DNA from 4 places in the Pseudomonas germanica genome. Region 3 is predicted to be linked to each of the others. Evidence: predicted binding sites of a transcription regulator. Region 3 holds the regulator's gene; each other region holds the start of a gene.
The links. The regulator FliA, encoded in region 3, starts transcription of late flagellar genes. The targets are predictions, from matches to a motif close to CTAAAGTTTNNNNNNNNNNNGCCGNTAA.
Positions count from the first base shown of each region.

Region 1: the regulator FliA is predicted to act here: its motif matches at 5,327-5,354, upstream of flgM (flagellar biosynthesis anti-sigma factor FlgM).
Region 2: the regulator FliA is predicted to act here: its motif matches at 4,255-4,282, upstream of J0G10_RS29885 (methyl-accepting chemotaxis protein).
Region 4: the regulator FliA is predicted to act here: its motif matches at 2,630-2,657, upstream of J0G10_RS25815 (methyl-accepting chemotaxis protein).

Region 1 is NZ_CP071586.1:5,286,039-5,294,075, forward strand. Features, by position in the region: gene flgE (flagellar hook protein FlgE) at 1-589, opposite strand, end outside; gene flgD (flagellar hook assembly protein FlgD) at 620-1,345, opposite strand; gene flgC (flagellar basal body rod protein FlgC) at 1,361-1,804, opposite strand; gene flgB (flagellar basal body rod protein FlgB) at 1,808-2,215, opposite strand; gene cheR (protein-glutamate O-methyltransferase CheR) at 2,591-3,418, opposite strand; gene J0G10_RS23415 (chemotaxis protein CheV) at 3,465-4,397, opposite strand; gene flgA (flagellar basal body P-ring formation chaperone FlgA) at 4,480-5,241, shown strand; gene flgM (flagellar biosynthesis anti-sigma factor FlgM) at 5,390-5,716, shown strand; gene J0G10_RS23430 (flagella synthesis protein FlgN) at 5,765-6,232, shown strand; gene J0G10_RS23435 (flagellar brake protein) at 6,321-7,067, shown strand; gene J0G10_RS23440 (MFS transporter) at 7,140-8,037, opposite strand, start outside.
Region 2 is NZ_CP071586.1:6,705,176-6,713,212, reverse strand. Features, by position in the region: gene J0G10_RS29900 (putative bifunctional diguanylate cyclase/phosphodiesterase) at 1-1,618, shown strand, start outside; gene J0G10_RS29895 (NorM family multidrug efflux MATE transporter) at 1,728-3,125, opposite strand; gene J0G10_RS29890 (LysR substrate-binding domain-containing protein) at 3,284-4,204, shown strand; gene J0G10_RS29885 (methyl-accepting chemotaxis protein) at 4,389-6,365, shown strand; gene J0G10_RS29880 (aldose 1-epimerase family protein) at 6,585-7,799, shown strand; gene J0G10_RS29875 (YifB family Mg chelatase-like AAA ATPase) at 7,796-8,037, opposite strand, start outside.
Region 3 is NZ_CP071586.1:2,061,107-2,069,143, forward strand. Features, by position in the region: gene flhA (flagellar biosynthesis protein FlhA) at 276-2,405, shown strand; gene flhF (flagellar biosynthesis protein FlhF) at 2,417-3,757, shown strand; gene fleN (flagellar synthesis regulator FleN) at 3,874-4,704, shown strand; gene fliA (RNA polymerase sigma factor FliA) at 4,701-5,441, shown strand; gene J0G10_RS09135 (chemotaxis response regulator CheY) at 5,608-5,979, shown strand; gene J0G10_RS09140 (protein phosphatase CheZ) at 5,998-6,786, shown strand; gene J0G10_RS09145 (chemotaxis protein CheA) at 6,841-8,037, shown strand, end outside.
Region 4 is NZ_CP071586.1:5,837,924-5,845,960, reverse strand. Features, by position in the region: gene J0G10_RS25820 (SOS response-associated peptidase) at 1-246, shown strand, start outside; gene J0G10_RS25815 (methyl-accepting chemotaxis protein) at 453-2,594, opposite strand; gene J0G10_RS25810 (M48 family metallopeptidase) at 2,857-3,675, shown strand; gene J0G10_RS25805 (TMEM165/GDT1 family protein) at 3,800-4,384, opposite strand; yybP-ykoY riboswitch at 4,472-4,596, opposite strand; gene J0G10_RS25800 (class I SAM-dependent methyltransferase) at 4,636-5,634, opposite strand; gene J0G10_RS25795 (2-hydroxyacid dehydrogenase) at 5,667-6,632, opposite strand; gene J0G10_RS25790 (LysE family translocator) at 6,724-7,353, shown strand; gene J0G10_RS25785 (AraC family transcriptional regulator) at 7,471-8,037, opposite strand, start outside.

The sequences.
Region 1 (8,037 bases), 3.2 Mb from region 3:
CATAGATCGGCGTGCTGAACGATTTGGTGTAGGTCGCGAGGTTGCTCGGATCGAACTTGCCGGCGGCCACTGTGTCGTCGATCACTGGCGCAGTCGAGTTCAGGTTGATGGTCGAGGTCACCAGCGAGGTGGACTTAGGCGCCAGGTTTGAAGTGTCGATCTTGAGGTCGGTCAACACACCATTGACGATCTTACCGTTGGCATCCACACCATAACCTTGCAGACGCGAGGTGTAGTCGGTGTTGGTGATGTAACCGGCGTTGTCGACCTTGAACGTACCGGCACGGGTGTAGGACACCGAGCCATTGTTGCTCATGGTGAAGAAACCGGAACCGTTGATGCCCATGTCCAACACGTTGCCGGTGTTGTTGATGTCACCTTGGGTGAACTGCTGGGAAACGTTGGCCAGACGCACACCATTGCCGATCACTTTGCTGCCGCTGCCCAGGCGAGTCGACGAGTAAACGTCTTCGAATTCTGCACGGGACGATTTGAAACCGGCGGTCGCGACGTTGGCGATGTTGTTGCCGGTCACGTCCAGTTGTTTGTTGGCTGCATAGAGACCGCTAAGGCCGATATTGAAAGACATATTCCACTCCTTTGTGCCGGTTAGTCGGCTCTATATACCAATGGTTTGTACTTTGGACAGGGCAACGGTGCCCTTGCCAGACAGGTTGAGCATCAGCTCGCCGCCGGTCTGGCTGATCGTCACGCTGGTGACGGTGGCCGGCAGGTAGGTCGCCATGTCGGTCGATGTGCCATTGATCGATGCGTTGGCCTTGACGGTATAGGTACCGGTCTTGACCAGATTGCCGTCCTTGTCCTTGCCGTCCCAGGTGAAGCTCGCGCTGCCTGCGGCGCGACTGCCCAGATCGATGGTGCGAACCACCGTGCCGCTGCTGTCGGTGATGCTGACGGTGCCGCCGGCAATCGACGACGGAACGGTGACCGAGCCGGTCATGCCTTTGCTCGGATCGTCGAGCTGAACCGAGTTGGTCTGCACGATCACATTGCGGCCCACCAGCGACGAAGCCTGCAACGCCTGCGAGGAGTTGTAGTTGCCGGCCAGCGAGCTGACAGTGCTGTTGAGGGTGGTGATCCCCTCAAGGCTGCTGAACTGTGCCAACTGCGCAACGAAGGCACTGTTGTCCTGCGGATCAAGCGGGTTCTGGTTTTTCAGCTGGGTGACCAGCAATTGCAGGAACGCATCCTTGCCCAGTGCCTGGCCGCCGGTGGCGCTGTTGGTCGCCGAAGCAATGCCACCGGTGGTCGAACTGGTCTTTTTCGACGAGTTCGCCAGGATGTCATTCATGCTCAGGCTGCTGGTGGTATCGGAAACACTCATGGCAGTCGCCCCTTATTACTGACCGAGGGTCAGTACCTTCTGCATCATGGTTTTGGCGGTGTTCATCATTTCGGCGTTGGTCTGGAACGAGCGGCTCGCGGAAATCATGTCAGCCATTTCTTCCACCACGTTGACGTTCGGGTAGTAGACGTAGCCTTTGGCGTCGGCCGCCGGATGGTTCGGCTCGTAGCGCGCTTCGAGGTTGCTCTGGTCTTCGACCACACCGAGCACCTGTACGCCCTGACCGGCCGCGTCCTGGCTCTGGAACAGTGAATTGCTGCCGCTGTTCTGGCCGCCCTGGAACATGGTGGCGAACACCGGGTGACGGGCGCGATAGGTCTGGTCGATGCTCGACGAGACGGTTTCGGCGTTGGCGATGTTCGACGCCACGGTGTTCAGACGCGTGGTTTGTGCGCTCATGCCGCTGCCGGCAATGTTGAAAACGCTGGACAGGGACATGGATTACTCTCCGCGCAGGGCTGACACCAGCCCTTTGAATTTGCTGTTGAGCAGGGTGAAGCTGGCCTGGAAGCCGACGGCGTTTTCCGCGTAGTTCGACTGTTCCAGTTGAGCGTCCACGGTGTTCTGGTCGATCGACGGTTGCATCGGCGTGCGATACATCAGCGATTCGTCGCCATTGCCCAGGCCTTCAGCTTCGATGTGACGGCTGTTGGTCATGTTCAGGGCGATGGTGCCGTTAGCGTTTTTCTGGGTCTGTGCTTCAAGCACTTTGGAGAAATCCAGATCCCGAGCCTTGTAGTTCGGGGTGTCGGCGTTGGCGATGTTGTTGGCCAGCACTTCGGCACGCTGGGCGCGGAAGCCCAATGCCTTTTCGTGAATGCCGAGCGCTTTATCGAAGCTGATGCTCATGTCGGGAACCTTCAGGTGACCGGTTTTTCGTAACTGAGCTTTAGCAAGCGCCGTGCCAAACGGCAAAACACCCATAAACCGGGGCTTTGCGGGGCATCGGCAAAGCGGCAATGCCAGAAAAGCGGCAACCGGTTTCCGCCGGATGCCGCTTTTCTGCCGCTTGCCGTCCTTGCCAGGTCAACGCAGATCCCCTGTGGGAGCGAGCCTGCTCGCGAAGGCGGCGTGTCAGTCGCCAATTGTTTTACTGACAGACCGCTTTCGCGAGCAGGCTCGCTCCCACAGGGGGGGGTGTGGTGTTCGTGGGAAATAAAATAATTGGGGCATAAAAAAACGGGAGGCCTTAAGGCTTCCCGTTTTTTTGTATTACCGCTGCAATCATTTAGCCTGGTAAATAATCCCCGGGCTGCACTGCACCATCTGGTAATGATCCGGCAAACCGTTCAACGCTTCGGAAGCGCCAAGGAACAGATAACCGCCCGGCTTCAACGTGCTGTGAATGCGCAACAGGATGTCTTTCTTCACTTCGGCAGAGAAGTAGATCAACACGTTGCGGCAGAACACGATGTCGAACTTGCCCAGCGCGGCATAGCTGTCGAGCAGGTTGAACGAACGGAACTCTACCCGGTTCTTGATCGGCGCCTTGATCACCCAGCGGCCCGGCCCTTTCGGGTCGAAGTAACGCTGCAGGCGTTCCGGCGACAAACCACGACCGATGGCCAGACTGTCGTACTCGCCGGTCTTGCAGTTGGTCAGCATAAGGCCGGACAGATCAGTGGCAACAATCTGCACGCCCATCTTCAGTTGACCAAGGTTGGTCCGCTCGAACTCGTCGATCGACATCGACAGCGAGTACGGTTCCTGGCCCGACGAGCACGCCGCTGACCAGATCCGCAAGCGCTGGTTGGGGCTGGCCTTGATCGCTTCAGGCAGCACCTTGTTCTTCAAGACTTCAAACGGATAGGTGTCACGAAACCACAGGGTTTCGTTGGTCGTCATGGCATCGACCACCTGCTCGCGCAAACCGCTGCGCGGCTGGGTCTGGATGCGCTGAACCAGCTCACCCAGGGATTTGATGCCTTGCTGCTCCATCAGTTTGTTGAGACGGCTCGAGACCAGGTACTGCTTGTTTTCACCGAGCAGAATGCCACAGGCTTTTTCCAGGAAGACCCGGAACTGTTCGAAATCCAAATTACCCGTAGACAATGATGCCGCCTCTTAAATCGTGTTGACCGCCAGGAGCAAAACGCTCCTAGCTGATATCTGCTGCTTTGATCCGGTCGACTACCCGGGATGCGAGGTCATCAGGACGGAATTTGGCCAAAAAGTCATCTGCACCGACTTTCTTGACCATCGCCTGGTTGAATACCCCCGACAACGAAGTATGCAGGATGATATGAAGCTTTTGCATGCGTGCGTCGCCGCGGATTTCCGCCGTCAGGGTGTACCCGTCCATCTCCGGCATCTCGATGTCGGAAATCATCATCAGGAACTCTTCTTCCGGCTTCTTGCCCTCATCGACCAGCTTGCGCAGGTAATCCAGCGCCTGTTTGCCGTCGTTCAGCGCCACCACTTCGACCCCGATTGTCTGCAGACAACGCGTGACCTGCTTGCGCGCCACCGACGAGTCATCGACCGTCAAGACACGCAATGACAGTGCCTTGGTCTGGGTCTCGACATCGACCACGCCCACCGAAATCGCTTCCGGTGTCGGCGCAACTTCCGCCAGCACTTTCTCGACGTCGATGATTTCGACTAACTGATTGTCCACCCGAGTCACAGCGGTCAGGTAGTGATCGCGACCCGTGCCCTTGGGCGGTGGATGAATCTCTTCCCAGTTCATGTTGACGATGCGCTCCACCGAGCGGACCAGGAAACCCTGGGTCTTGGTGTTGTACTCCGTGATGATCACGAACGGGTTGTTCTTGTCCTTCAACGCTCCGGAACCGGTGGCCATTGCCAGATCAAGGATCGGAATGGTCGCCCCCCGGATATTTGCCACCCCGCACACGACAGGACTGGACTTGGGCATCAACGTCAGCGACGGGCACTGCAACACTTCCCGCACCTTGAACACGTTGATTCCGTAGAGCTGCTGACCGTCAAGACGGAACAACAACAGCTCCAGGCGATTCTGCCCCACCAGTTGCGTGCGCTGGTTCACCGAATCCATTACACCAGCCATGCCCAGACTCCTACACCAACGCCAAGTGTTGTTGCGACGCACATTCATTGCTAAACGGCACGGCGCTTGCTTTTTAACTCGTATGAACGCTCAAACGACATTTTTCCGACACCTGACCTCCCGCGCTCGCAAAAGCCTTTGCGCGATGTCCGCCGTCTGCTGCTTTTTCGCTGGCAGCCCTGCCATTGCTGATGCGGTTACCTTGCCTGACATGCTTATCGGCGTCACTCAGGGCTTTCTTGAGTTCACCGTAGAAGACTATCTGGCCACCAGTCAAACGGAAGGCCGCTACGAGATCGAAGTAAACCAGCTCGACCCCCGTATGCGCATGCCTATGTGCGACAAGGAATTGACAGCGACTTTGGAGAGTCCGGCACGTCCGCTGGGCCGGGTTACCGTGAAGGTCCGTTGTGAGGGCGCCTCGCCCTGGACTGTGTTCGTGCCCGCTCAAGTCCGCCTGTTTCGCGAGATTGTGACAACCACCCGACCGCTGAAACGTGCAGGGATCATCGAACCACAGGACGTGACCCTGCGTGAACGCGACGTGAGCACGATCAACCAAGGCTTTCTGACCTCGGTAGACGAAGCGATCGGGCAGAAATTAACCCGACCAACGGTAGCCGATCAGGTCATTACTCTGGTCCATCTGGAACAGGCGGAAGTCATTCGCAAGGGTGATCAAGTGGTCATCACTGCCCGCAGCGGCACACTCGCCGTGCGCATGCCCGGTGAAGCGCTGGCCAATGGCGGTTTGAAAGAACAGATCCGGGTGAAAAACCTCAACTCGCAAAGGGTCATCAAGGCGCAAGTCACCGCGCCCGGCCAAGTGGAAGTGGCGATGTAGAAAACTGGCGCTGACCCCGGCTGTTCCCTAAACTGTGCCGCAGCAGGACACGCGCCGGCGCATGCAAGGCTCATTGTAAATGTGCCTAAAGTTTTCCAGGGGATGGCCGAAAACATGGCAAGCGTCCAAATTCCCAGAGGTTTTTATCATGGTCATCGATTTCAGCCGTTTGAACAGCTCCTCGTCACTTACGGGCAGTACACGTACCAGCAACGCCAAGGAAACCGCCGAAACCGGTACCTCCGCGCCGCTGAATACCCAGGCCGAACCGGCCAGTACCGCAAAAAGCGGGGAATCGGTACACCTCAGCAATGAGGCTCAACAGTTGCAGAAGGTCACTGACAAGCTGCGCGATCAACCTGCTGTCGACAAAGCCCGTGTGGCCGAGTTGAAAGCCGCGATTGCCGATGGCAGCTATAAAGTCGACAGCAACCGTGTAGCCAGCAAACTGCTCAACTTCGAAGCCCAGCGCTAGGCTTTTGCCGGCGCCAGGCTTTTGGACGCTTAAAACCCAAGGCCAGCCATGCACGACACTAATTTATTGCAATTGATCAACGACGACTTTGCTCCAGCTCAACAATTGCTGGAGTTGCTGCAAACCGAATCCCTCGCGTTGCACGGTCGCGACATGCCCTTGCTGGAAGAAATTCTGGCGCATAAACAGGCATTGATCATTCTGCTTGAACAGCATGGCCGCAAACGCAGCGAAATCCTCGCCAGCCTCAACTTGCCGACAGACCGCAGCGGTCTGGAGCAACTGGCTGGCCAGTCGAGCATTGGCGAGCAGTTGTTGGCGCAAGGCGATGCATTGACCGATCTGATCGCTCAATGCCAGGCCGCCAACGTCAAGAACGGCCAGTCGATCCAGATCCAGCAGGCCGCCACGGCCAATCAGCTGAAGATCCTCACCGGCGGTGAAGCGCCGGCGCTGTATAACGCCAGCGGTACATTTGCCAAACCCGCCACACCGCGTCCGCTCAGCCAGGCATGAGCCGTTGATGCGCCAGCTCTATCAACCCGCGAAACATGCTGGCAAAATGCTGGCTAGTCGTCATATTTTGTCTGGAGATTGATAAACCGTGTCCAACGCCCTCAGCGCGGATGATGCTCCGCAGCCCCCTAAGGTGCTTACCACGCCACTGGAAATCTCCAGCAACCTGCGCCAGCTGCAAGAAAGCCACGATCCGCTGATCATCACCTTTCATGAGCGCAGCCAGCGCTTCCAGAGCTATCTGATCAAAGTCGACCGCGACAGCGCTACGATCGCACTGGACGAGATGATCCCGCGTGATGGCGAACGCTTCCTGCAGGCCGGTGAGCCATTCAAGGTTGAAGGTTTTCATGAAGGCGTGCGCATCGCCTGGGAATGCACCGGCACGCTGAATATCGAAGAATCCGAGGGTGATCGTTTCTACACCGGCGCACTGCCGACTGAAGTGGTTTACCACCAGCGCCGCAATGCCTTCCGTGCGGCACTAAAACTGACCGATCTGGTCAGCGTTGAACTGGGCGGCGAAAAACTCAAGGCGCCAATCAACGGCAAACTGCTGGATATCTCCGCGACCGGCTGCAAGCTGCGTTTCGAAGGTGATATCACCGACCGCCTGCAATTGGGCCAGGTTTATGACCGCTTGATCGCCCCGCCGCTGTTCGGCAACCAGCCGATCTCCGTCGAATTGCGCTATCTGCATTTCGAAGAAAAACTCAACATCACCTTTGCCGGTCTGCGTTTCCACAACATCAGTGGCCAGGCTGCGCGCAACGTTGAGCGTTTCGTGTATCAGTTGCAACGTGAAGCACGCCGTTTCGACAAAGACGATCTCTGATTCGCACGGCCAATAAAAAGGGCAGTCCTTGGCGGGACTGCCCTTTTTTATGCGCGATGTTTTTTGTTCAGTTCAGGGTCTACCGCCGCTGAGATCAGGCGCGGGTTTATCGGTATCCGATTCGACTTCTGCCGCAGGCTCTGACGGAGTATCAGCTTCAGGCTCGGGACTTGCCGGCGTCTGCACCGGATCCTGCACCATCTGCTCCTGCACCACCTGCTCGTCTACCCGAGGATCGAGGGCCGCCACCAGCGGTGAGCTGGACATGCTGTCCGGCATGGCCACGTGATGCAGCGGCGCGTCGTCGACCTGATGCAGATTGGTCACCGCTTTCGGCCGGATCCGCCACACCAGCACCAACGCGAAGAAGCTGAAGAACGCATACAGGCTCTGGCTGCCAAACAGCTTCATCAACACGCCCGCAAGCAACGGTCCGATGCTCGCACCGACACCATAAGTCACCAGCAGCATCGCGGTCAGCGACACGCGACGATCGCCTTCGACGTGGTCGTTGGAGAATGCCACTGCCAGTGGGTACAGACAGAACTGCACCAGTGAACACAGGAAACCAACCCCGAACAACACCTCCAGCGGAACCTGCGGCAGCACGGCCAACGGCAACGCCGCCACCGCCAAAAACCCGGCAAAGCAGCGAATCAGCAGCGCCCGGTCATAACGATCGGACAACCAGCCCAACGGCCACTGCACCAATAAACCGGCAAAGATGCAGCTACCCATGAACAGACCAACCTGCTCGGTCGATAGCCCTTGTTGCGAGGCGTACAGCGGTGCCAGACCGTAAAACGAGCCGATGATCAAACCGGCACCCAGCACCGTACTCAACGACTGCGGTACGCGCTTGATAAAGAAGCGTGGCTCCATCGGCGCCGGATGCAGTGGCGCCGGGTGAATCCGCCGCGTCAATGCCACGGGCACCAGACACAGGGCGAAACACAGCGCGACCAGCATC
Region 2 (8,037 bases), 2.1 Mb from region 3:
GACAGCGTTATTGCGTGAGTGTCTGGCTCCGATGGGGAGCGCGGCGGTGCTGATCAGCGCGCCGAGCTGGGATTCGGTCAGCAGCTTGTTCGAAGACAACCGCCATGCGGTGTTGTTGACCCTTCCGGCATTGCAACCGGCACCGGGCCGGTGCAGCCTGCCGACGGTCTTGCTGCTGGAACATGAACCGGACACCGCGCCGGTTGGCGTCAGTGACTGGCTGGTGTTCGACGCCCTCGACGCCGGCATGCTGCGCCGCTGCCTGCGCCATGTGCGCGAACGCGGCGTTCTCGAAAACACCCTGCAACGCCTCGCCGAGCAGGATCCGCTGACCGGCATCGCCAACCGTCAGGGTTTCCAGACCTTGCTTGCTGCGCGCCTCGCGGAAAACGACGGTCGCGGCCTGGCCCTCGGGCATCTCGATCTCGACAACTTCCGCCACGCCAACGATGCGCTTGGCCATCAGGCGGGCGATCGCTTGATCCTGCAAGTGGTCGCACGCCTGAAAAGTCAGCTCGAAGCCGGTGATCAACTGGCGCGGCTGGGCAGCGATGAGTTTGCCCTGCTGATCGACACCCGCCGTGCACCGCAGCGCGCCGAGTGGATGGCCGAACGCATCACCGAAGCGCTCGCCGAACCGTATTGGGTCGATGGCGAAAGCCTGCTGATCGGCTCCAGTCTCGGCATCGCCCACGCCCGTGCGCAGGGCGGCGCCGATCCGCTGATGTGGCACGCCCACATCGCCATGCAGCAGGCCAAGAGCACCCAGGGCTGCACCTTCCATATCTTCAACGAACGCATCAACCGCAATGCGCGGAGCATGGCCGACCTCGAAAGCGAGTTGCGCCGAGCGTTGCGTCGCGATGAGCTGGAATTGCATTACCAGCCACGCCTGAATCTTGAGGATGGCCAGATTGTCGGCCTCGAAGCGTTGGTGCGCTGGCGTCATGGCGAGCGCGGTTTGCTGCCGCCGAGTGAATTTGTCCCTTTGGCCGAACAGAGCGGTTTGATCGTGCCGCTGGGTTACTGGGTGATTTCCCGGGCCTTGCGTGACATGCAGGCGTTGCGCGAGCGCGGGCTGCCGGCGCTGCACATGGCGATCAACCTGTCATTCCGCCAGTTTCAAGACAGTCAGTTGTTGCCGACGCTGAGCCGGTTGATTGCCGAGCGTGGCGTTGAGGCGCAGTGGCTGGAATTCGAACTGACAGAAACCGCCGTGATGCGCCGTAGCGATCTGGTCAAGCAGACCATGGACGCTCTCGGCCGTCTCGGTGTGCGCTTCTCGCTGGATGACTTTGGCACCGGGTTCTCGTCGTTCGTGCACCTCAACAGCCTGCCGATCACCTTGCTGAAGATCGACAAAAGCTTTGTCGGCGGCATGGAGCAGCGCGAAGAGAACCGCAAACTGGTGCACGCGATGATCAATCTCGCGCACAACCTGCATCTGGAAGTGGTGGCGGAGGGGGTGGAAACCCCTGAACAGCTAGAACTGTTGCGCGGGTTTGGTTGCGATCAGGTGCAGGGTTATCTGATCAGCCGGCCGTTGCCCTTGGCGGAATTGGTTGAATATCTCACCTTCGGCTCAAGCCAGCAGCCAGCCCTCGAGATCGTAAGCTGAACACATAACCCCTGTAGGAGTGAGCCTGCTCGCGATAGCAATCTACCAGTCAACATTTGCTTCGACTGACACACCGCAATCGCGAGCAGGCTCACTCCTACAAGGGATCTCAGTCGGTCTGCGGGACCGTAAACTGACTTGATGACGCAGGCTCCAGCCGAATCATCCGCTTCATTTTCCACTCGAACGCCAGCGTCAAACTCACCGCCGCACACGCCAGGCCCAACGCCAATCCCCACCAGACGCCCGTCGGCCCCCAATTGAGGTGGAACGCCATCCACCACGCCGCCGGTGCGCCAATCAGCCAATAGCAAGCGAGCCCGACCAGAAACGTGGTCTTCGCATCCTTGAGTCCACGGATGCAGCCCATGGCAATCGTCTGCGTGCCGTCGAACAGCTCGAACCACGCCGCCACTGCTAGCAGGCTCACCGCCAGGCGAATCACCTCGGCAAACGCCGGATCGTTGTGATCGAGGAACAACCCGACCAACTGGTTGGGCAACAGCCAGAACACCATCGCGAATCCCAACATCACCACCGCGCCAAAGACGATCCCGACCCGTCCGGACATCCGCGCATCACTCAGTTGCCCGGCGCCGTAATGCTGGCCGACGCGCATGGTGATCGCGTACGACATCCCCGCCGGCACCATGAACGCCACCGAGACAATTTGCAGGGCAATCTGGTGCGCGCCCAACTGCGTGCTACCCATGGTGCCCATGCACAGAGCTGCGAACGCGAACAAACCGACTTCCACCGCATACGTGCCACCGATTGGCAGGCCGAGGCGCCACAACTCTTTCAGGTACTGCCGGTTCGGCCGCGACAGGCCCGCGCGCAGCGGGTACGCGTCATAGGCCGGATGCCGGCGGATGTGCCAGGCCAGCGCCAACGCCATGCAATTGGCGACAATCGCTGTGACCAGGCCGATGCCCGTCAGGCCCATTTTCGGCAGACCGAACATGCCGGTGATCAGCGCGTAATTGAGCAGGAAATTCGCCACCGTGCCGGCCAGACTGATGACCATCACCGGTGTCGCCCGGCCGATTGCACTGGTGAAACCGCGCAGGGCCATGAAACTGAGGTAGCCGGGCAGGGCGAAGGGCAGGGCAATCAGGAATTGCCCGGCCGCGTTGACGTTGGTTTCGGTCTGGCCGAACAGCAGCAACACCGGTTTCAGGTTCCACAGCAGCAACCCGGCGCCCAGCGCCATCAGCCACGCCAGCCACAATCCGGCCTGGGTCAGACGCGCAGCGCCAATGATGTCGCCGGCGCCCTTGCGAATCGCCACCAATGTGCCGACCGCTGCAATCACGCCGATGCAGAAAATCGACACGAACGAATAAGTCGCCGCACCGAGACCGCCGCCCGCGAGCGCTTCAGGACTCAGGCGCGCCATCATCAACGTGTCAGTCAGCACCATCAACATGTGCGCCAACTGTGAAGCAATCAACGGCCCTGCCAGCCGCAGAATGGCCCAGAGTTCGGTACGCACAGGATGCTGCATGGTCATCACCACTCAATTTCAGAGGGAACAGGAGACCGTCGATTCTCGGCGCTTGGCGGGCTTTGCACAAAGGGATAAAAAGGATGGGTCACATGATTAAAACTCATCCTAGGTAAAGGGTTTAAGATTGGCTTTATCCCGCTATCGGAGCTTTCTGCATGTCTCGTCGTCTTCCTCCCTTATATGCCCTGCGCGCATTTGAAGCGGCGGCGCGACATAGTTCGTTCACCCGGGCTGCCGAGGAACTGTCGATTACCCAGAGTGCGGTAAGTCGGCATATTCGGACCCTCGAAGATCACTTCGCCTGTCGGCTGTTTCATCGCAGCGGTCGCAATCTGCAACTGACCGAAGCGGCGCGGTTGCTGCTGCCCGGGATCCGCGAAGGCTTCAGTGCGCTGGAGCGGGCCTGCAATACCTTGCGTGCCGAGGACGACATTTTGCGCATGAAAGCGCCCTCGACCCTGACTATGCGCTGGTTGCTCGCGCGCCTGAGTCGCTTCCGCCATTTGCAGCCTGGCAACGAAGTGCAACTGACCAGTGCGTGGATGGACGTCGATTCGGTGGATTTCAACGATGAGCCTTTCGACTGCGCTGTTTTGTTGAGTGACGGGCATTTTCCGCCGGATTGGGAGGCGAGTTTATTGTTTCCCGAAGAGCTGATTCCGGTGGGGGCGCCAAACTTGCTGAATGATCAACCGTGGGATCTGGCTCGACTGGCTTGCACCGAATTACTTCACCCGACACCGGACCGTCGCGATTGGCGCAGTTGGCTGGAACACATGGGGCTGTCCGATCAGGTGTCACTCAAGGGTGGGCAAGTGTTCGATACCCTCGAATTGGGCATGATCGCGGCGGCGCGCGGGTACGGTGTGTCGATGGGCGACCTGTTAATGGTCGCCGAAGATGTGGCGCAGGGAAGGCTGAGCCTGCCGTGGCCAACCGCGGTCGCCAGCGGTTTGAATTACTACCTTGTGTGGCCAAAGACCCGCCCGGGAGGTGAACGTTTGCGCCGTCTCAGCGACTTTCTGCAAAGCGAAGTCCGCGCCATGGAGTTGCCGGCGGTCGCGCGCTTGAGCTGAAACGTTAGAGCCGCCACAATGCCGGCCTTGTGCCATAACCTTGTTTTCCGCTCAAGTATTTGGATCCACCGCCGAATACGTGCTTGTGGAACCGTCGTGCCGGTATCCACGATTCACCCCCACAACCAGAAAAATTTCCGAGTCGAGATCAAGGAGGATCCCGTGGCTCGGCCAGGAGCTGTCCATGTCTCAACCTCGCGCTCGGATCGCCTCGCAGCTGGGCCTCGCGCTCGCTGTAATACTGGCGATAGTTATCAGTGGCAGTACGGTGTTCGCCTTGCGTTCGCTGGACTCCGCCAACCTCGCCACTCGTGAAGAGCATCTGGCCAGTGAGGCGCGGCTGCTGGCCGACCAACTGAGCACCTTCCACGGCACGCTGCGTGAAAGCACCCAGCGCCTGAGCGGGCTGTTCGAGAAGCGTTTCAGCGCAGGTCTGAGCATTCACCCGAGTGAGCCGGTGAATGTTGCCGGCACCCAGACCCCGGGTCTGCATCTGGGCAGCGAAGTGCTGAACAACAACTTCAAGGAAGTCGACGAGTTCAAGCAGATGACCGCCGGCGTCGCCACCCTGTTCGTGCGCAGCGGCGAAGACTTCATCCGCGTCAGCACTTCGCTGACCAAACAGGATGGCACCCGTGCCATCGGCACCTTGCTCGATCACGCGCACCCGGCCTACGCGAAGTTGATGGCGGGGCAGGGTTACGTCGGTCGCGCCTTGCTGTTCGATCGCTCCTACATGACCCAATACACCCCGGTGCGTGATGGCAGCGGCAAGGTGATTGCGGTGCTGTTCGTCGGCTTCGATTACACCGACGCGCAGAACATCCAGTTCGATAACCTCAAGCGCTTCCGCATTGGCCAGAGCGGTTCGCTGGCGTTGCTCGACGAGCAAAACAAATGGCTGGTCGCGCCAGCGGGGGTGCAGGCGCTGGATCAAGCCGTTCCGGTGATCAAAGGTTTGGCTGCAAAGCCGGGCAAGGGTGAGTTCTGGAGCGACACCTCGGAAGATTTCTATAGCATTGCCGTGCCGTTCGATGGCGGACCATGGTCGGTCGTGGCGAGCATGCCGAAAGCTGAGATCCGCGCGGTGACCTGGAGCGTGGGTACGCAACTGGCCATTGGCAGTCTGTTGGCGATGCTGCTGGCGGTCGGATCTGTGGTCTGGCTGCTGCGCAGCAAACTGGCGCCTCTGGGGGATCTGGTGCGTCAGGCCGAGGCCTTGGGCGCCGGTGATCTGAGCGTGCGCCTGAACGTATCGAGCAACGACGAAATCGGTCAGCTGTCTCGCGCGTTCAACCAGATGAGCCAGGCGCTGTCGACCATGGTCGAGCACATCCGCCGCTCTTCGGAAGAGGTCAACAGCCGTGCCCAGGCCCTGTCCGGTTTGTCCGGCGGTGCCTATGAAGGCATGGAGCAACAATCTGGCGAAATCACCAGCATGGCCGGCGCGGTGGAAGAGTTCAGTGCGACGTCGTTGAACATCGCCGACAACATGGGCGCGACCCAGCGTCTGGCGCAGGAAAATGCCCAGCAAACGCAGATTGGCCGCAGCTCGATGGAAGAAGCGTCGTCCTCGCTGGAGCAAATCGCTGGCGCCCTGAACAGCACCGCCACCGTGATCAACACCCTCGGTCAGCGTTCGCAGGAAATTGGCGGCATTGTAGGTGTGATCACCTCGATCGCCGAGCAGACCAACCTTCTGGCACTTAACGCAGCAATCGAAGCTGCCCGTGCTGGTGAGCAGGGTCGTGGCTTTGCTGTGGTGGCCGATGAGGTGCGCAGCCTGGCCTCGCGCACCCGTCAGGCGACAGATGAAATTTCCAGCATGATCCACAGCATCCAGCAGGAAACCGGTAACGCGATCAGCACCATGGAGCAGGGCAATGTGCTGATGCAGGAAGGTTTGTCGCGCAACGCCAACGTCGCGTCGGCGCTGGCGCGAATCGATGAACAGAGCCGTTCGGCGGGGCAGCAGTTTGCCGCGATTACCACGGCCACTCAGGAGCAGAGCAGCACCGCGACTCTGTTGAGCAGCAATTTGCAGAGCATCGCACTGGCCAACAGTGAGCAGCGTGAGGTTGTGTCGAACCTGGCTGTTACCGCCAAGGAGCTTGAGAAGCTGGCGGCGGATCTGCGTTCCGAGGTTGATCGCTTTCGTTGATACAGCCTTGATATAGCTTTCGCGAGCAGGCTCGCTCCCACAGTGTCCGGTGCGAATCACAGATTTTGTGAAGACCCGGATCCCCTGTAGGAGTGAGCCTGCTTGCGAATGCAACACTGCAGATCTTCGGCTGAACCTGCAATCTGTCGATCTAATACACTTGCTGAAACGTTTCCGCAGCGCTATAAAAATGACACAACTCCAATAAAGGCTGCTGCCATGACCCCGCTCAAACTCGCCGTCGCCCTCGGCGCATTCTCTGCTGCTTCCCACGCCATGGCCTGGGATTACGTCCTTCTCGATACCAACAAACCCGCGCAAAACTGGACCATCACCAGTGAGCAGCTCGGCGTGAAAACCGCCAAACCCTTCTCCGTGAGCCTGCGTACCTTGCACGGTGGGCGGCAGGAAGGCGTCAGCATCGTTGATATCGATAACGGCACAATGAAACTCTCGGTGGTGCCCACCCGAGGCATGAACGTCTTGCAGGCTTCTGTCGGCGACGTGCGGATGGGTTGGGATTCGCCGGTCAAGGACGTGGTCAACCCGGCCTTTATCGAGCTCAACGGGCGTGGTGGGCTGGGTTGGCTGGAGGGCTTCAATGAACTGGTCGCCCGCTGCGGTTACGAATGGGTCGGCCATCCCGGCATCGACAATGGCGAACTGCTGACCTTGCATGGCCGCGCCGCCAACATTCCGGCCAGCACCGTCACGCTGCACATCGATGAAAAGCCGCCCTACGCCATCAGTCTGCGTGGCGAGCTGCAAGAGCAAGCCTTCAAGAAAGTCGACTTCTCGGTCGTTACTGAACTGGTCACCGAGCCTGGCAGCGTGCGCTTTGCACTCAACGATACGCTGACCAACAACGGCGACTATCCGAAGGAATACCAGGCGCTGTATCACAGCAACTTCAGTACGCCGTTCCTCGAGCAAGGCGCACGATTTGCTGCGCCGGTAAAACAGGTGTCGCCGTTCAACGACAAGGCCAAGGGTGATCTGGCCGACTGGCAGACCTATCGCGCGCCGACCAAGGACTATGACGAAACCGTCTACAACGTCGTGCCTTACGCCGATGCCAAAGGCGAAACCCTGACTGTTCTGCATAACAAGGCGGGCAGCCTCGGTGTTTCTGTTGGCTTCAATACCCAGCAGTTGCCGGTGTTCTCCTTGTGGAAAAATACCGACACTCAAGGCCAGGGCTATGTCACCGGGCTGGAGCCGGGCACCAGTTTTTCCTACAACCGTCGCTATCAGCGTCCGCTGAATCTGGTGCCGACCATTGCACCCAAGGAACACAAACAGTTCCAGATCAGCTACAGCCTGCTCGCGGACAAAGGTGCTGTGGATAACGCCTTGAAGCGCGTGACTGAGATTCAGGCCGGGCGCGAAACCGAAGTGCGGCAGACGCCGCTGGTTGATCTGACCGAGCATTAAGGTGTCGCCGGCCGGTATTGCAGTGCCTCGGCCAAGTGTTCACGTTTGATTGCATCGACTTGCTCGAGGTCTGCCAGAGTGCGGGCGACCTTGAGCAGGCGATGGGCCGAGCGCAGCGAAAGCGTCAGCCGTTCACAGGCTGATTCCAGCCATTTCTCATCGGCTGTGGATAACTTGCAGTGCCGCTTCAATCCCGGCAGATCGAGAAACGCATTGGCACAGCCCTGACGCTTCTGCT
Region 3 (8,037 bases):
ACATAAGGGCCCCTTCGCGAGCAGGCTCGCTCCCACATTTTGGAATGCATTTCAATCTGACATCTGGAATGCAATGCCCTGTAGGCCTTCGCCTGCTCGCGATGAGGATTTTTCAGTCGATCAATTCGAACCAGACAAACCGCTACCGCGAGCAGGCGAAGGTCTACATTGGTCATGTTTTCTCTCCCCGGTCAAAGTTGGAAAGCTTCTTGCAGTACCCGCCGTGAGCCCGCTCTGGGCGTCAAAAGTTTGCTTTAAAGGAACGGGGAAAACCGGTGGATCGCTCTCAGTTATTCAACACTGCTCGCACAAACGTTGCCGACCTCAGTCGAGGCAATCTGGGCGTGCCGTTGTTGCTGCTGGTCATGCTGGCGATGATGATGTTGCCGGTGCCGCCGTTCCTGCTCGACGTGTTCTTCACCTTCAACATTGCCCTGTCGATCGTCGTCCTGCTGGTCTGCGTGTATGCGCTGCGGCCGCTGGATTTCGCCGTGTTCCCGACGATTCTGTTGGTCGCGACGCTGTTGCGGCTGGCGTTGAACGTGGCCTCGACGCGGGTGGTGATGCTCCACGGTCAGGACGGCCACGCCGCTGCCGGTAAGGTGATTCAGGCCTTCGGTGAGGTGGTGATCGGCGGTAACTACGTGGTCGGTATCGTGGTCTTCGCGATCCTCATGATCATCAACTTCGTCGTGGTCACCAAGGGTGCCGGACGGATTTCCGAGGTGAGCGCGCGCTTTACTCTCGATGCGATGCCCGGCAAACAAATGGCGATCGACGCCGACCTTAACGCCGGTCTGATCGACCAGAACCAAGCCAAGATGCGCCGTCAGGAAGTCGCCCAAGAGGCCGAGTTCTACGGTTCGATGGACGGTGCCAGCAAATTCGTCCGTGGTGACGCCATTGCCGGCCTGCTGATTCTGTTCATCAACCTCATTGGCGGTATGGCCGTGGGTATCTTCCAGCACAACATGAGCTTCGGCGATGCCGGCAAGGTTTATGCCTTGCTGACCATCGGTGACGGTTTGGTGGCGCAATTGCCATCACTGTTGTTATCAACAGCGGCGGCGATCATGGTGACCCGTGCTTCCGGTTCGGAAGACATGGGCAAACAGATCAATCGCCAGATGTTCGCCTCGCCGAAAGCGCTGGCCGTGGCCGCCGGGTTGATGGCGGTCATGGGCCTGGTGCCGGGCATGCCGCACTTCTCGTTCCTGAGCATGGCTGCGCTGGCCGCTGGTGGCGCGTACCTGTTCTGGAAAAAGCAGAACGTCGCTAAAGTCGTGGCGTTGGAAGAGGTCAAGCGCCAGCAGGATTTGCTGCCGTCGCCGGCCCGCGCCATGGAAACCAAAGAGCTGGGCTGGGACGACGTGACGCCGATCGACATGATTGGTCTGGAAGTCGGTTATCGCCTGATTCCATTGGTGGATCGCAACCAGGGCGGGCAATTGCTGGCGCGGATCAAGGGCGTGCGCAAGAAGCTCTCGCAGGATCTGGGCTTCCTGATGCCGACCGTGCACATCCGCGACAACCTCGATCTGGCGCCAAGCGCCTATCGCCTGACCCTGATGGGCGTGATCCTCGCCGAAGCCGAGATCTACCCGGACCGCGAACTGGCGATCAACCCAGGCCAGGTCTACGGCACGCTCAACGGTATCAACGCCAAAGATCCGGCTTTCGGCCTCGAGGCGGTATGGATCGAAATCAGCCAGCGCGCCCAGGCACAATCGCTCGGTTACACCGTGGTCGACGCCAGCACCGTGGTCGCGACCCACTTGAACCAGATTCTGTACAAGCACTCCAGTGAGCTGATCGGCCACGAAGAAGTGCAGCAACTTATGCAATTGCTGGCCAAAAGCTCGCCGAAACTGGCAGAAGAGCTGGTGCCGGGCGTGGTCACGTTGTCGCAGCTGCTCAAAGTGCTGCAAGCGCTGCTTGCCGAACATGTGCCGGTGCGCGATATCCGCAGCATCGCCGAAGCCATCGCCAACAACGCCGCGAAGAGTCAAGATACCGCCGCGCTGGTGGCTGCTGTGCGGGTCGGCGTATCGCGCGCCATCGTCCAAAGCATTGTAGGCACTGAGTCCGAGCTGCCTGTGATCACCTTGGAACCAAGGTTGGAACAAATATTGCTCAATAGTCTGCAGAAGGCAGGACAAGGCTCGGAAGAGGGTGTTCTGCTGGAGCCAAGCATGGCCGAGAAGCTGCAGCGTTCGCTCATCGAAGCGGCGCAGCGTCAGGAAATGCAAGGTCAGCCGGTGATCCTCTTGGTAGCCGGCCCGATCCGCGCGATGCTCTCGCGCTTTGGCCGCCTCGCAGTCCCTGGATTGCATGTGCTGGCCTACCAGGAAATACCGGACAACAAGCAAGTGACCATCGTTGCGACAGTAGGGCCCAACGGCTGAGGTAGTGGTTTATGCAAGTTAAGCGTTTCTTTGCCGCCGATATGCGTCAGGCCATGAAGCTGGTTCGTGATGAGCTGGGCGCTGATGCCGCCATCATTGGCAACCGCCGCATTGCCGGCGGCGTCGAGCTGACGGCGGCACTGGATTACAAATTGTCGGCGCTGGCGCCACGGGTTCCGAACATGGAACTCGAAGACGAGCTGCGCAAGACCCAGTCGCGCATCGTCACCGCCCAGGCCGAGTTGAGCCTGCGTGGCGAAGCCGACGGCAACAGCAATCGCCAGATTTTCGCCGGGCTGCCGTTGACGGCCGGCCTGCCGCTGACCGCCGCTGAACCCCTGACCGAGCCGACTTACGCCGCTCCGGCGCGTCCGGCCCCGGCACCTGCACAGTCCTCCGGCGGTGTCGATCCGCGTGCACTGGATTCGATGCGCTTTGAATTGAACAGCCTGCGCGAGCTGATGGAAGTTCAGCTCGGCACCCTGGCCTGGAATCAGCTGCAAGGCAGCCGTCCGGCGCAAGCCAACCTGTATCGCCGTCTGCAACGTATCGGTCTGTCCGGCCCGTTGTCGCGCGATCTGCTGGCGATGATCACCGATATCGAAGAACCGCGTCAGGCCTGGCGCATGTTGCTCGCGCACCTGGCACGGATGATTGCCGTACCGGAAGTCGAGCCGCTGGAAGAGGGCGGTGTGATTGCCATGGTCGGCCCTGCCGGCATGGGCAAGACCACTACACTCGCCAAGCTTGCCGCGCGTTATGTGCTCAAATACGGCGCGCAGAATGTCGCGCTGGTGAGCATGGACAGTTTCCGTATCGGCGCTCAGGAACAACTGAAGACGCTGGGCCGCATTCTCAATGTGCCAGTGACCCACGTCGATCCGGGCCAATCGCTGGTGCAAGCGCTGGATCCACTGCTGCGCAAACGCGTGGTGTTGATCGATACTGCCGGCCTGCAAGCCAGCGATCCGGCCCTGCGCATGCAGCTGGAAAGTCTGGCCGGGCGTGGCATTCGTTCAAAAAATTATCTGGTCTTGGCAACCACCAGCCAGAAACAGGTTCTAACCGCCGCTTATCACAGTTACAAGCGTTGCGGGCTTGCCGGCTGCATCCTGACTAAACTGGATGAAACGGCCAGCCTTGGCGAAGTGTTGAGCCTGGCGATCAGTCATGAATTGCCGGTCGCGTACCTGACCGATGGCCCACGGATTCCGGATGATTTGCATCTGCCGCGCCGTCATCAACTGGTCAGCCGCGCCGTCAGCGTGCAAATGCAGGAAGAACCCAGCGAAGAAGCCATGGCTGACATGTTCGCTGATATCTATCACAGCCCGACCAAGCAGGTAGGCTGAGGTATTCATGAACAGTTTTTGTACCTACATCGATGGTCTGCCATGCATTGTTCCGGTTGTGAACGCGCAGCCAGTAATGTGGCCTCCGTCTATGCAAGACAAGGTAAAGAAATAACATGGGCAGCATGCATCCCGTACAGGTGATCGCGGTGACCGGCGGCAAAGGTGGCGTCGGCAAGACTAACGTGTCAGTGAACTTGTCGCTGGCGCTGGCAGAGCTTGGCCGTCGGGTCATGCTGCTGGACGCCGACCTGGGTCTGGCGAACGTTGACGTATTGTTGGGGCTGACCCCTAAACGCACGCTGGCCGACGTCATCGAAGGCCGGTGCGAGCTGCGCGACGTGCTGTTGCAAGGCCCCGGTGGCATTCGCATCGTGCCGGCGGCGTCCGGCACGCAAAGCATGGTGCACCTGAGCCCGGCGCAACATGCCGGCCTGATTCAGGCGTTCAGCGACATCGGTGACAATCTCGATGTACTGGTGATCGACACTGCTGCGGGTATTGGTGACTCGGTAGTCAGTTTTGTTCGCGCCGCGCAAGAAGTGTTGCTGGTGGTCTGCGATGAGCCGACCTCGATCACTGACGCTTACGCGCTGATCAAACTGCTCAACCGCGATTACGGCATGAACCGCTTCCGCGTCCTCGCCAACATGGCGCAGAGCCCGCAGGAAGGGCGCAACCTGTTCGCCAAGTTGACCAAGGTCACGGATCGCTTTCTTGACGTGGCCCTACAATACGTCGGCGCCGTGCCTTACGACGAAAGCGTGCGTAAAGCGGTGCAGAAGCAGCGCGCGGTGTACGAAGCCTTTCCGCGTTCCAAGTGCGCGCTGGCGTTCAAGGCGATCGCGCAGAAGGTCGACACCTGGCCGCTGCCCGCCAACCCGCGTGGCCATCTTGAGTTTTTCGTCGAGCGCCTCGTGCAGCAAACGGCAGGGCCCGTGCTATGACCGCAAGCGGTATGAACTACTACAAGAAGTCGGCACGTGACGCGCAGTACGAGTTGATCGAGCGTTACGCGCCACTGGTCAAACGCATTGCCTACCACTTGCTGGCGCGCTTGCCGGCGAGTGTGCAGGTCGAAGACCTGATCCAGGCCGGGATGATCGGCCTGCTTGAAGTCTCGACCAAATACGACGCCAGCAAAGGCGCCAGTTTCGAAACGTACGCGGGCATACGAATCCGCGGTGCGATGCTCGACGAAGTGCGCAAAGGGGACTGGGCGCCACGCTCGGTTCACCGCAATACCCGTATGGTCAGCGACGCGATTCGCTCAATTGAAGCTAAAACCGGCCGTGATGCTAAAGATCACGAGGTTGCGGCCGAACTCCAATTGAGTCTCGACGATTACTACGGGATTTTGAATGACACCTTGGGCAGTCGCCTGTTCAGTTTCGACGACCTGTTGCAGGACGGCGAACACGAAGGGCTGCACGAGGATGGCGCGAGTGCTCATATGGAGCCGTCACGCGATCTGGAAGATGAACGTTTCCAGGCAGCGTTGGCGGACGCGATTGCCAATTTGCCGGAGCGTGAGCGACTGGTGTTGGCGCTGTACTACGACGAAGAGCTGAACCTCAAGGAGATCGGTGAAGTCCTTGGCGTCAGTGAATCGCGGGTCAGCCAGTTACACAGCCAGTGCGCGGCCCGTTTGCGGGGGCGTTTGGGGGAGTGGCGAGCGCGCTGAAGGCAGTGTGGGGACACTGCGAACGAGGCTGGTGCGGTGATGAACGGCACCGGTCTTGCTCTGTTGTGCTCCAGACAGTCTTCGAGTGCTGCGCCGATTGATTGAAGTGGCGCGTCCAGGTGCTGGGCGCGTTTAAGACTGCTTGGAGGTCGAATTGAACAAAGACATGAAAATCCTCATCGTTGATGACTTCTCAACGATGCGGCGGATCATCAAGAACCTGCTGCGTGATCTTGGGTTCACCAACACCGTCGAGGCTGACGATGGCGTGACTGCCATTCCAGTGCTCAACAGCGGAAGCATCGACTTTCTGGTAACGGACTGGAACATGCCGGGCATGACCGGTATCGACCTGCTGCGCCACGTGCGTGCCGATGAAAAACTCAAGCACCTGCCAGTGCTGATGGTGACTGCAGAAGCCAAGCGCGAGCAGATCATTGAAGCCGCTCAGGCCGGTGTAAACGGCTACGTAGTCAAACCTTTCACGGCTCAGGCGTTGAAAGACAAAATCGAGAAGATTTTCGAACGCATCGGCTGATGAACGCGCGGGGGAGCTATGGAGCATAACGAATCTTCACAGGGCGATTTCGAGTCGACCCTGAAAAAACACGCGGTCGAACTGGTCGAAAGCCTTGAAAAAGGCAGGTTCGGCGACGCTGTGCAACTGATCCATGAGCTCAATCAGACCCGTGACCGTGGCCTGTACCAGGAAGTCGGCAAGCTCACACGTGAACTGCACAGTGCGATCGTCAACTTCCAGATCGATCCGAACATGCCGCAGGCCGAGGAAGTGTCGCAAATCACCGACGCCACCGAACGCCTGGGCTATGTGGTCAAGCTGACAGAAGCCGCGGCCAACCGCACCATGGATCTGGTGGAAAGCGCCACGCCGGTGGTCAACAGTCTGGCTGATGAAGCGCAGACCTTGAGCGCCGATTGGGGTCGCTTCATGCGTCGCGAGGTCGGGGCTGAAGAGTTCCGCGAGCTGGCGCGCCGGGTCGACGGTTTTCTGTCACGCAGCAGCACGGACAACCGTGCGGTGTCGAGCAATCTCAACGACATCCTGCTGGCCCAGGATTACCAGGACCTGACCGGTCAGGTGATCAAGCGTGTGACCCAACTGGTCACCGAAGTCGAAAGCAATTTGCTCAAACTCGTCCTCATGGCCAGTCAGGTCGACCGCTTTGCGGGCATCGAACATGACCGCGCCGCGATGCTTGCAGAAAAAGATCCACAAAAACATCTCTCGCAGGGTGAAGGTCCGCAGATTCATGCCGATAAACGAGAAGACGTTGTGTCCGGTCAGGACGATGTGGACGATTTGTTATCCAGCCTCGGATTCTAGAGTTGTGGAATTTTAGGTTTTTTGGGTTTTTAGACCTGTAGGAGCACCCCATTAATGAGCTTCGGCGCCGATGAAGAGATCCTTCAGGATTTCCTGGTTGAGGCCGGCGAGATTCTTGAGCAACTGTCCGAACAACTGGTCGAGCTGGAAAGCCGTCCGGATGACGCAGATCTGCTCAACGCAATTTTTCGCGGTTTCCACACTGTAAAAGGGGGCGCCGGCTTCCTTCAGCTCAATGAGCTGGTGGAGTGCTGTCACATCGCCGAAAACGTGTTCGACATCCTGCGCAAGGGTGAGCGTCGCGTTGATGCAGAACTGATGGACGTTGTCCTCGAAGCACTGGACGCGGTGAACAGCATGTTCAGCGAAGTCCGTGAGCGTGCACCGATCACCGCTGCCACCCCGGAACTGCTGGCCGCCCTGGCGCGTCTGGCCGAACCGCAATCGGCGGATGCCGCCCCGGCATCGCCGGTGGCCGAGATGATCGAAGAACTGGTCGTCGAAGGCGACGCGTCTGGCGACATCACCGATAACGAATTTGAACAACTGCTGGACTCGCTGAACGCCGTCAAGGCTGAAGCTGAAGCCCCGGCCGCTGTTGCACCTGCGCAAACGGCCGCTGAAGCCGCGAGCGACGAAATCACTGACGCCGAGTTCGAGTCTTTGCTCGATCAGTTGCATGGCAAAGGCCAGTTCGCGGCGGATGCCGTGGCTCCGACCGCAGCGGCTGCGGTAGCCCCGGCGGCGGGCGACAGCTCGGATATCACCGACGACGAATTCGAAGCCCTGCTCGATCAACTGCATGGCAAGGGCAATTTTGCCGTTGAAGCACTGGAATCGGCGATCGCCTCGGCACCGGCTGCGCCAGCCGCGCCGGCAGCCGCCGCAGCCGGCAGCGATCTGATCAGCGATCACGAGTTCGAATCGCTGCTCGACGAATTGCACGGCAAAGGCAAGTTCACTGACGTTGGCGCCGCGACTGCCGGCGCTGCTTCCACGGTGGCTGCGCCTGCCGCCAAGGCTGCGGCCGCTCCGGCTGCTGCGCCAAAGGCAGCTCCCAAGCCTGAGCCGAAAGCCGAAGCGCCGAAACCGGCTGCCGCTGCTGCACCGGCTCCGGCCCGTGCCGCCGCTGCGCCGCCACCGGAAAAACCGGCTAGCGAAGCCGAGACCACCGTGCGGGTCGACACCGCGCGTCTCGACGAAATCATGAACATGGTCGGCGAGTTGGTGCTGGTGCGTAACCGTCTGGTG
Region 4 (8,037 bases), 2.9 Mb from region 3:
GAGGCTTATCCGGTGCAGGAACAGGTGTGGTTGAGTACGGCGGTGATTACTCAGCCGGCGTCGAGTCAGCGCCGGCCGTTGATTCTCGATGAGGCGGGGCAGGCGGCGTGGCTCGATCCCGAGACGCCGTTGCATGTGTTGCAGGGGTTGCTGGCCAGTGAACCCGCGGCGCTGCGTGAGCGGGTGTTGGCGAATCTGATCAATGATCCGAAGCTCAACGGGCCGGAGTGTTTGACCCCGGGCTAAAGCCTGCAGATCAAAAGCCCCTCACCCTAGCCCTCTCCCAGAGGGAGAGGGGACTGACCGCGGGATATTGACGAAACACACCGACTTGAAAGCTTTTCACCGAATCCATAATCGCCACGATTTTTCAGGTCGATGTATGACGGGAGACAACTCGGTCGGCCCCCTCTCCCTCCGGGAGAGGGCTGGGGTGAGGGGCTTTTCGCTTTTCAGACCTTGAACTGATTGATCAACCGCCGCTGCTGCTCTGCCAGTTTGGTCAAATCGGCACTTGCCGAACTCGACTCATCCGCGCCCCCCGCCACTTCATTGGCCACTTGCCCGATGTTGATCACATTGCGGTTGATGTCATCGGCCACCGCACTCTGCTCTTCCGCCGCACTGGCAATCTGCGTGTTCATGTCGTTGATCACCGAAACCGCCTGGGTGATCGTTTCCAGCGCCTCAGCCGCTTTCGCCGCATGCTGCACGCTTTCATCGGTGCGGTTCTGGCTGTCTTCCATGACCCGCACGACATCGCGGGTGCCTTGTTGCAGTTGCTGGATCATGCTCTGGATTTCTTCAGTGGCTTTCTGGGTTTTCTGCGCCAGATTGCGCACCTCGTCGGCCACCACGGCAAACCCACGACCCTGTTCACCGGCACGCGCCGCCTCGATCGCCGCGTTCAGGGCCAGCAGGTTGGTCTGCTCGGCGATGCCGCGAATGGCGGTGAGAATGGCGTTGATGTTCTCGCTGTCCTTGGCCAGGGTCTGTACCACATCCACCGCTTTGCCGATTTCCACTGCCAATACGCCAATCGAATTGGACGTATCGCGGACAATCTGCATGCCCTGGCTGGCGGCCTGGTCGGCATGACTGGCCGCTTGTGCCGCCTGCGTCGCGTTCCGCGCGACATCCTGCGCGGTGGCGGTCATTTCCTGCACCGCCGTGGCGACCTGATCGATCTCGGCCATTTGTTTTTGAATGCCGATGTTGGTGCGAATGGCGATGTCAGCGGTGTGTTCCGAGGAATCGCTGACGCTCTGTACCGACGTCACCACCTGCGTGATCATCGCCTGCAACTTGGCCAAAAAGGTGTTGAAGCCCTTGGCGATCGAGCCCAGTTCATCACTGCGATCGCTGCTCAAGCGTCGGGTCAGATCACCTTCGCCCTGCGCGATGTCATTGAGCATGGCGACCATCTGTTTAAGCGGTCGGGCGATGCCGTGGCCGACCAGCCAGATCACCAGCAGGCCGAGGCCGGCGATCAGCAGACCGACCATGGCCATGCCGAAGGTGTCGGATTTGCGTTGCGCATCGAGGTCGGCCTGCAGTTTTTGCAGATCCGCCATCACGGCGTTGAGCGGCAGTTGCAGCATCAATGTCCAGCGCGCGTCGGTCTGACCGATGCCGAACGGCAGGTACAACTCGATGCGGCCCTTGTCCTTGTTGACCGAGTAAGTCACTTCGCCGCGTTTGAGATTGGCCAGGTTGGCGGTCTGCCCGGCGTCGAGGATGTCGCTGACTTTCTCGCCGAATTTGCTCGGGTCTTGGGTGTACGCGACGATCCGGCCGTTGCCGCCGATCAGGGCCATTTGCCCGGCGCCGCTGTACAGCTTTTGGTTGGCGCCGAGGAGCATTTCCTGAATGAAGTTCACCGACAGGTCGGCGCCGACAATGCCCTGGAAGGCACCGTTAAGCATGATCGGCTCGATAAAGGAGGCGAGCATGACGATCTTGTCGCCGACCTTGTACGGCGCCGGATCGATCACGCAGGCTTTCTTCGTTTCCTTCGAGCACAAGTAGTACTCGCTGGCGCGCACGCCGGTGGACAGGGTTTTCTGGTCGTCGACGTCGACCAGTTTGTCCAGGCCGAGGGTGCCGTCATCGTTGCGGAACCACCACGGCAGGAAGCGCCCGTTGGCGGCATCGATGCCAACGACGCTGGTGCCGACGTAGGCCGCGTCATTGTGGTCCAGGGCGTTCTTTTCCCAGCCGATGTAAGTGCCGAGAATCTTCGGGTTCTTCTCGACGTTTTCTTTGATCAGGCTGATCAGTTGCTCGCGGCTGACGCTCAGGCGTGGCTGGCCATCGGCGCCCGGCGTGCCGAGCAGGGCGTTGACTCGCACCAGGCCGCCGGCAATCAGCAGCGGCGCCTCGAGCTCGCGCTGGATCTGGCTGACCTGGGTTTGCGCCAGCGAGGTCAGGCGCTGTTCGATGACTTGCTCGAACTGCGCCTGGGTGCGTTGTTGCACCATTTCTTGCGTGCGCGCACCGGAGAACAGCGCATACAGCACCAGCGCGGCGACCACACTGAGCACGATGGCGCCGGCCAGGGCGGCGACGGAAAACTGGATCGACTTGAACTTCATGGGAGCTCCGCACGCAAGAGGACGTCTGCGCTGATGTATCGGCAGCGGGCATTGGGCCATGAGTGCGAGCCGGAGCAATTGAAAGCTAATGTCGCAAATGGATCAGTGCGCGACGCAGTTGCACGGGACTTGGCGGTCGCTGTGAATTTTTTGCGACAGCTCTGGTGGGAAACGTCTGAAAGTCGCTGCAACACGTCCGTTGTATCTGGCGTCGATACAATTACCCGCCTAGGATACGCGCAGGTTTTCAGGGAGCTTTTGAATGAACAAGACATTGGTTGTAAGTGCACTGAGCGCAGCGCTGTTGCTGGTCGGTTGTCAGTCGGTCAACACCACCAGCGGCGGCGCCGTGGGGGTGGAGCGCAAGCAGTACATGTTCAGCATGCTGTCCTCGCAAGAGGTCGACCAGATGTATGCCCAGTCGTATCAGAAGACCGTCGGCGAGGCGTCCAGCAAAGGTGTGCTGGACAAGACCAGTCCCGAGGCCAAGCGGGTTCAGGCGATTGCCAACCGTCTGATTGCCCAGGCGCCGAACTTCCGTCCGGACGCGGCGCAATGGCAGTGGGAAGTCAATCTGATCAAGAGCGATGAGCTCAACGCCAACTGCGGTCCTGGCGGCAAGATCATTTTCTATACCGGGCTGATCGACAGCCTGAAACTCACCGACGATGAAATCGCTGCGGTCATGGGCCATGAAATCGCGCATGCCCTGCGCGAACACGGTCGTGAAGCGATGTCCAAGGCGTACGGGATTGAAATGGCCAAGCAGGGCGCAGGTGCATTGCTCGGTCTGGGTCAGGACAGTCTGGCGCTGGCCGACACCGTGGCCAACTACGGCATGACCCTGCCGAACAGCCGTGCCAACGAAAACGAAGCCGACCTGATCGGTCTGGAACTGGCCGCACGCGCCGGTTACAACCCGAACGCCGCGATCACTTTGTGGAACAAGATGAGCAAGGCATCGGAAGGTTCGCCGCCGGAGTTCATGAGCACTCACCCGGCTTCGACCAGCCGGATTGCCTCGTTGCAGGCGGCAATTCCGAAGGTTATGCCGTTGTACGAAAAAGCTCCTAAATCCTGAGTCGGTGATCGTTCCCACGCTCTGCGTGGGAATGCCTCAAGGGACGCTCCGCGTTCCAAGCGGGACGCAGAGCGTCCCCGGCTGCATTCCCACGCAGAGCGTGGGAACGATCCTTCACTGAGGATTAAACCCAGCCACTGCTCTGCATCGCCTTGTACACCGCAACAATCGCCAAAATCATGAATGCCGAAGCGGCGAGGCGACGGATCAAGGTCAGTGGCAGTTTGTCTGCGGCGAAGTTACCTGCCAGCACCACCGGCACGTTGGCAATCAACATGCCCGCCGTGGTACCGATAATCACCAGCCACAGTTCCGGATATTGCGCGGCGAGCATCACCGTCGCGACCTGAGTCTTGTCACCCATTTCTGCGAGGAAAAACGCAATCAGCGTGGTCAAGAACGGCCCGAACTTGCGTGCGGTGCTGGTTTCATCGTCATCCATTTTGTCCGGGACCAGTGTCCACAGCGCAGTGGCCGTAAAGCTTGCGGCGAGAATCCAGTGCAGCGTGGCATTCGAGAAGAAGCTGCCAAACCAGGCGCCTACCGCACCGGCTGCTGCGTGGTTGGCCAGGGTCGCGGCGACAATACCGGCAATGATCGGCCAGGGTTTGCGGAAGCGAGCGGCGAGAATCAGCGCGAGCAGTTGCGTCTTGTCGCCGATTTCGGCCAAGGCAACGATTGCGGTGGGAACGAGTAACGAGTCCAGCATCAGGATTTCCTAAGGGGCGGGTCGACACGGCTATGACACGTACAGCCTTCCCGCCCCGGGTAAGGTGTGCGTGTCATAGGTCTTGTCAAACCCTGCGATCCGTCTGCTGCGGACGCTTGGGTCGCATACGCCATGATCTGAGGATCAAGTATGTTGACGTATGCCGGACGAGCTTGGCGCTCGTGGGAGACTACTCCCCTAGGACGGAGCGGATTCTGCCTTCGCAAATCCGATTGAGCAAGAACAAATTTTCAGCCGCGCTTGGCCCGGTAAATCCGGAAACCATTGCCTTCGGCCTTGACTGCACAGACGCCCAGATGCTCTTCGATCAGCGGTTGATACTTGAGGAAGCTGTTCGCCACCAAGCGCAGTTCGCCGCCATTTTTCAGGTGTTTGGCCGCTTTTCGCAGCAAGTTCTCGGTTGCGAAATAATCGGTGTGCACGCCGACATGGAACGGTGGATTGCTCAGAATCGCACTCAAACCCATCGGCGCGGCATCGATACCGTCGCCAGTCAGCACTTCAGCTTCCAGACCATTGGCCGCCAATGTCAGGCGACTGCTGGCGGCGGCGAACGCATCGACATCAAGCAGGGTCACCTGATTGTGTGGGTAGCGACGCTTGACCGCAGCGCCCAGAACACCGGCACCGCAACCGAAGTCGAGCAGATGGCCGCTCGGCAATTTGTCCAGATGCTCCAGCAGCAGGGCGCTGCCGCGATCCAGGCGACCGTGGCTGAACACGCCCGGCAGGCTGATAACTTTCAGCGGACCCTCGGCCAAAGGCAATTCATAGGTCTGCGCCAGGCTTTCCAGGGATTTCACTTCAGGGGCGTTGGCCACGGTGACTTGCCAGAGCTGGCAATGACGCGCGCTGTCGAGTTTGCGCGGCTTGCCGAACGGGTTGAGCTGCTTGGATGCGCCTTCGATGCCGCTGCGCTTTTCCCCGACCAGAAATACTTCACGCCCGGCCAGACGCGAAGCCAGGGCGTTGAGGATGTAGTCGGTGAGGTCTTTGGACTTGGGCAGAAACACCACGGCGCTGTCGAATTCTCGCTCGGGTATGTTCACGCCAAAATGGCTACGGCCTTCAAAGCGTGCGTCCAGCGCGGCCTGGTCGCCGGCATGCCAGCACCAGCCAAATGCGTTGGGCAGGCGCCCGAGCAAATCGTCGGCAGGCAAACCGGCCAACAACAGCGAACCTTGAAATAACTCGGGCTGACGAAGCAGTACTTCACTGCGCGGATCCATAACTGCTCCTCAAAAAAAAGTGCCGCAGTTTATCAACTGACGACCCGCAGCGCCTTACCGCTGAAGAACGCCTGAGCGTTTTCGGTCAATTGGCCGACGATGCGCTGCCGAGCCTCGCGGCTGCCCCAGGCGTTGTGTGGCGTAACGATCAGGCGTGGGATGTCCGCCGCGAGCAACGGATTGCCTTGGGTCGGCGGCTCTACACTCAACACATCGGTGGCCGCGCCGCCAAGGTGACCGTTGCGCAGGGCTTCGGCCAGCGCCTGTTCATCGATCAGACCGCCACGCGCGGTGTTTACCACGAACGCACCGGGCTTCATCGACGCCAACTCGCGAGCACCGATGAAATGGCGAGTGTGTTCGTTCAGCGGGCAGTGCAGGGTGAGGGCGTCGATCTGCGGCAACAGTTCATCCAGCGGCAAACGATCCGGACGAGCAGGGCGCCCGGGAATCTGCCCGAGCAACACGCGCATGCCGAACGCTTCGGCCAATCGCGCCACAGCGCCGCCGAGTTCGCCATGACCGAGCAGGCCGAGGGTTTTGCCTTCCAGCTCGACAATCGGATAGTCGAGCAGGCAGAACTGTTTGGCTTGCTGCCAGCGACCTTCGCCAACGGCTTTTTGATAATCGGCCAGACGCGTGGCGAGGTTGAGCAACAGCATGATCGTGTGTTGCGCCACCGACGGCGTGCCGTAACCCTGGCAGTTGCACACGGTGATGCCCTGAGCACGAGCGGCGACGAGGTCGACGTTGTTGGTGCCCGTGGCGGTGATCAGGATCAGTTTCAGAGCGGGGTTGGCGGCCATGGCGGCAGCGTTGATCATGATCTTGTTGGTGATCGCCACCGTCGCCCCTTGCAGGCGCTCGGCAACCTGCTCGGGCAAGGTCTGGGCGAAAAGCTGCAGATCGCTGAAACACTCACGCAGCGGACTGAGGTCGAGGTCGCCGAGATCCAGCGAAGGGTGATCAAGGAATACCGCGCGGTGCGTGTTGGTCATCAACTGTACCTTTCGTGCTGTGAGCGTAGGGCGTAATCTGCCGAGCCTACCAGATGAAACAAATTGATACGCTTGGCCGAAAGGAGCCCCCATGTACTGGACCGAGTTCTTGACCGTTGCACTGATCCACTTGCTGGCCGTCGCCAGCCCCGGCCCGGACTTCGCCGTGGTGGTGCGCGAGAGCGTGACCCACGGTCGCAGCGCCGGCACCTGGACCGCGCTGGGCGTGGGCACGGCGATTTTCCTGCACGTTGGTTATTCGCTGCTCGGTATCGGCCTGATCGTGTCGCAATCGATCGTGTTGTTCAACGCGTTGAAATGGGCGGCGGCGGCTTACTTGCTGTACATCGGCTTCAAGGCATTGCGCGCGCAACCAGCGAAAGCCGTGGCCGATGACTTGCACAAAGAGGCCGGCGTACGCACGGCGCGCGGCGCGTTCACGTCAGGCTTCGTGACCAATGGTCTGAATCCGAAAGCCACGCTGTTCTTCCTGTCGCTATTCACCGTGGTGATCAACCCGCACACGCCACTGGCGGTGCAGGCCGGTTACGGGATTTACCTGGCGGTCGCGACTGCGTTTTGGTTCTGTCTGGTGGCGATGTTGTTTAGTCAGCAGCGGGTGCGTGCCGGTTTTGCCCGCATGGGCCACTGGTTCGACCGCACCATGGGCGCGGTGCTGATCGCTCTCGGCGTGAAAATCGCGTTCACCGAGATGCACTGATCTCAGAACCGCGACTTAAATCTGTGGGAGCGAGGCTGCTCGCGAAGGCGTTGGGTCAGTCGACATTATTGGTGGCTGAAAGACCGCTTTCGCGAGCAGGCTCGCTCCCAAAGGGCCTTACACAAGTTCGCTGAGTTTGCTCAGGGTGTTCAGGTAGTCGCGGGGATTCTCTCCCAGCAAACGGCGAAACATCGCGCTGAACGCCCGTGCGCTGCCGTAACCCAAGTCCTGCGCCACACGCTGCACGCTGTCCCCAGCGAGCAGGCGCGGCAGGGCTTCCATCAGGCGCAGTTGCTGACGCCAGGCGTTGAAACTCATCTGCACTTGTTGCTGAAACAGCCGCGCCAGCGTGCGTGAGCTGGCGCCGACCTGCTGCGCCCAGTCTTCCAGCGTATTGGTGTGATCGGGGGTGTGCAGCAGTGCCAGACAGATATTTTGCAGACGCCGGTCGGTTGGCATCGGAATGTGCAGCGGCAGGTTTTCCAGACCGGCGAGCTCTTCCAGCATCAACTGCTGAATCAGCGGATTGTCGGCATGCGGCGGCCCTTGCACGGCACGCAGGATCAGCTCGCGCAGCAGCGGCGTCACCGCCAATACGCAGCACTGTTGCAGGCTGGCGGGTGACAGTTCTGGGGCGATGAACAGCGAGCGCATCTGCACGTCGCCGCTCATGAAAATCTCGTG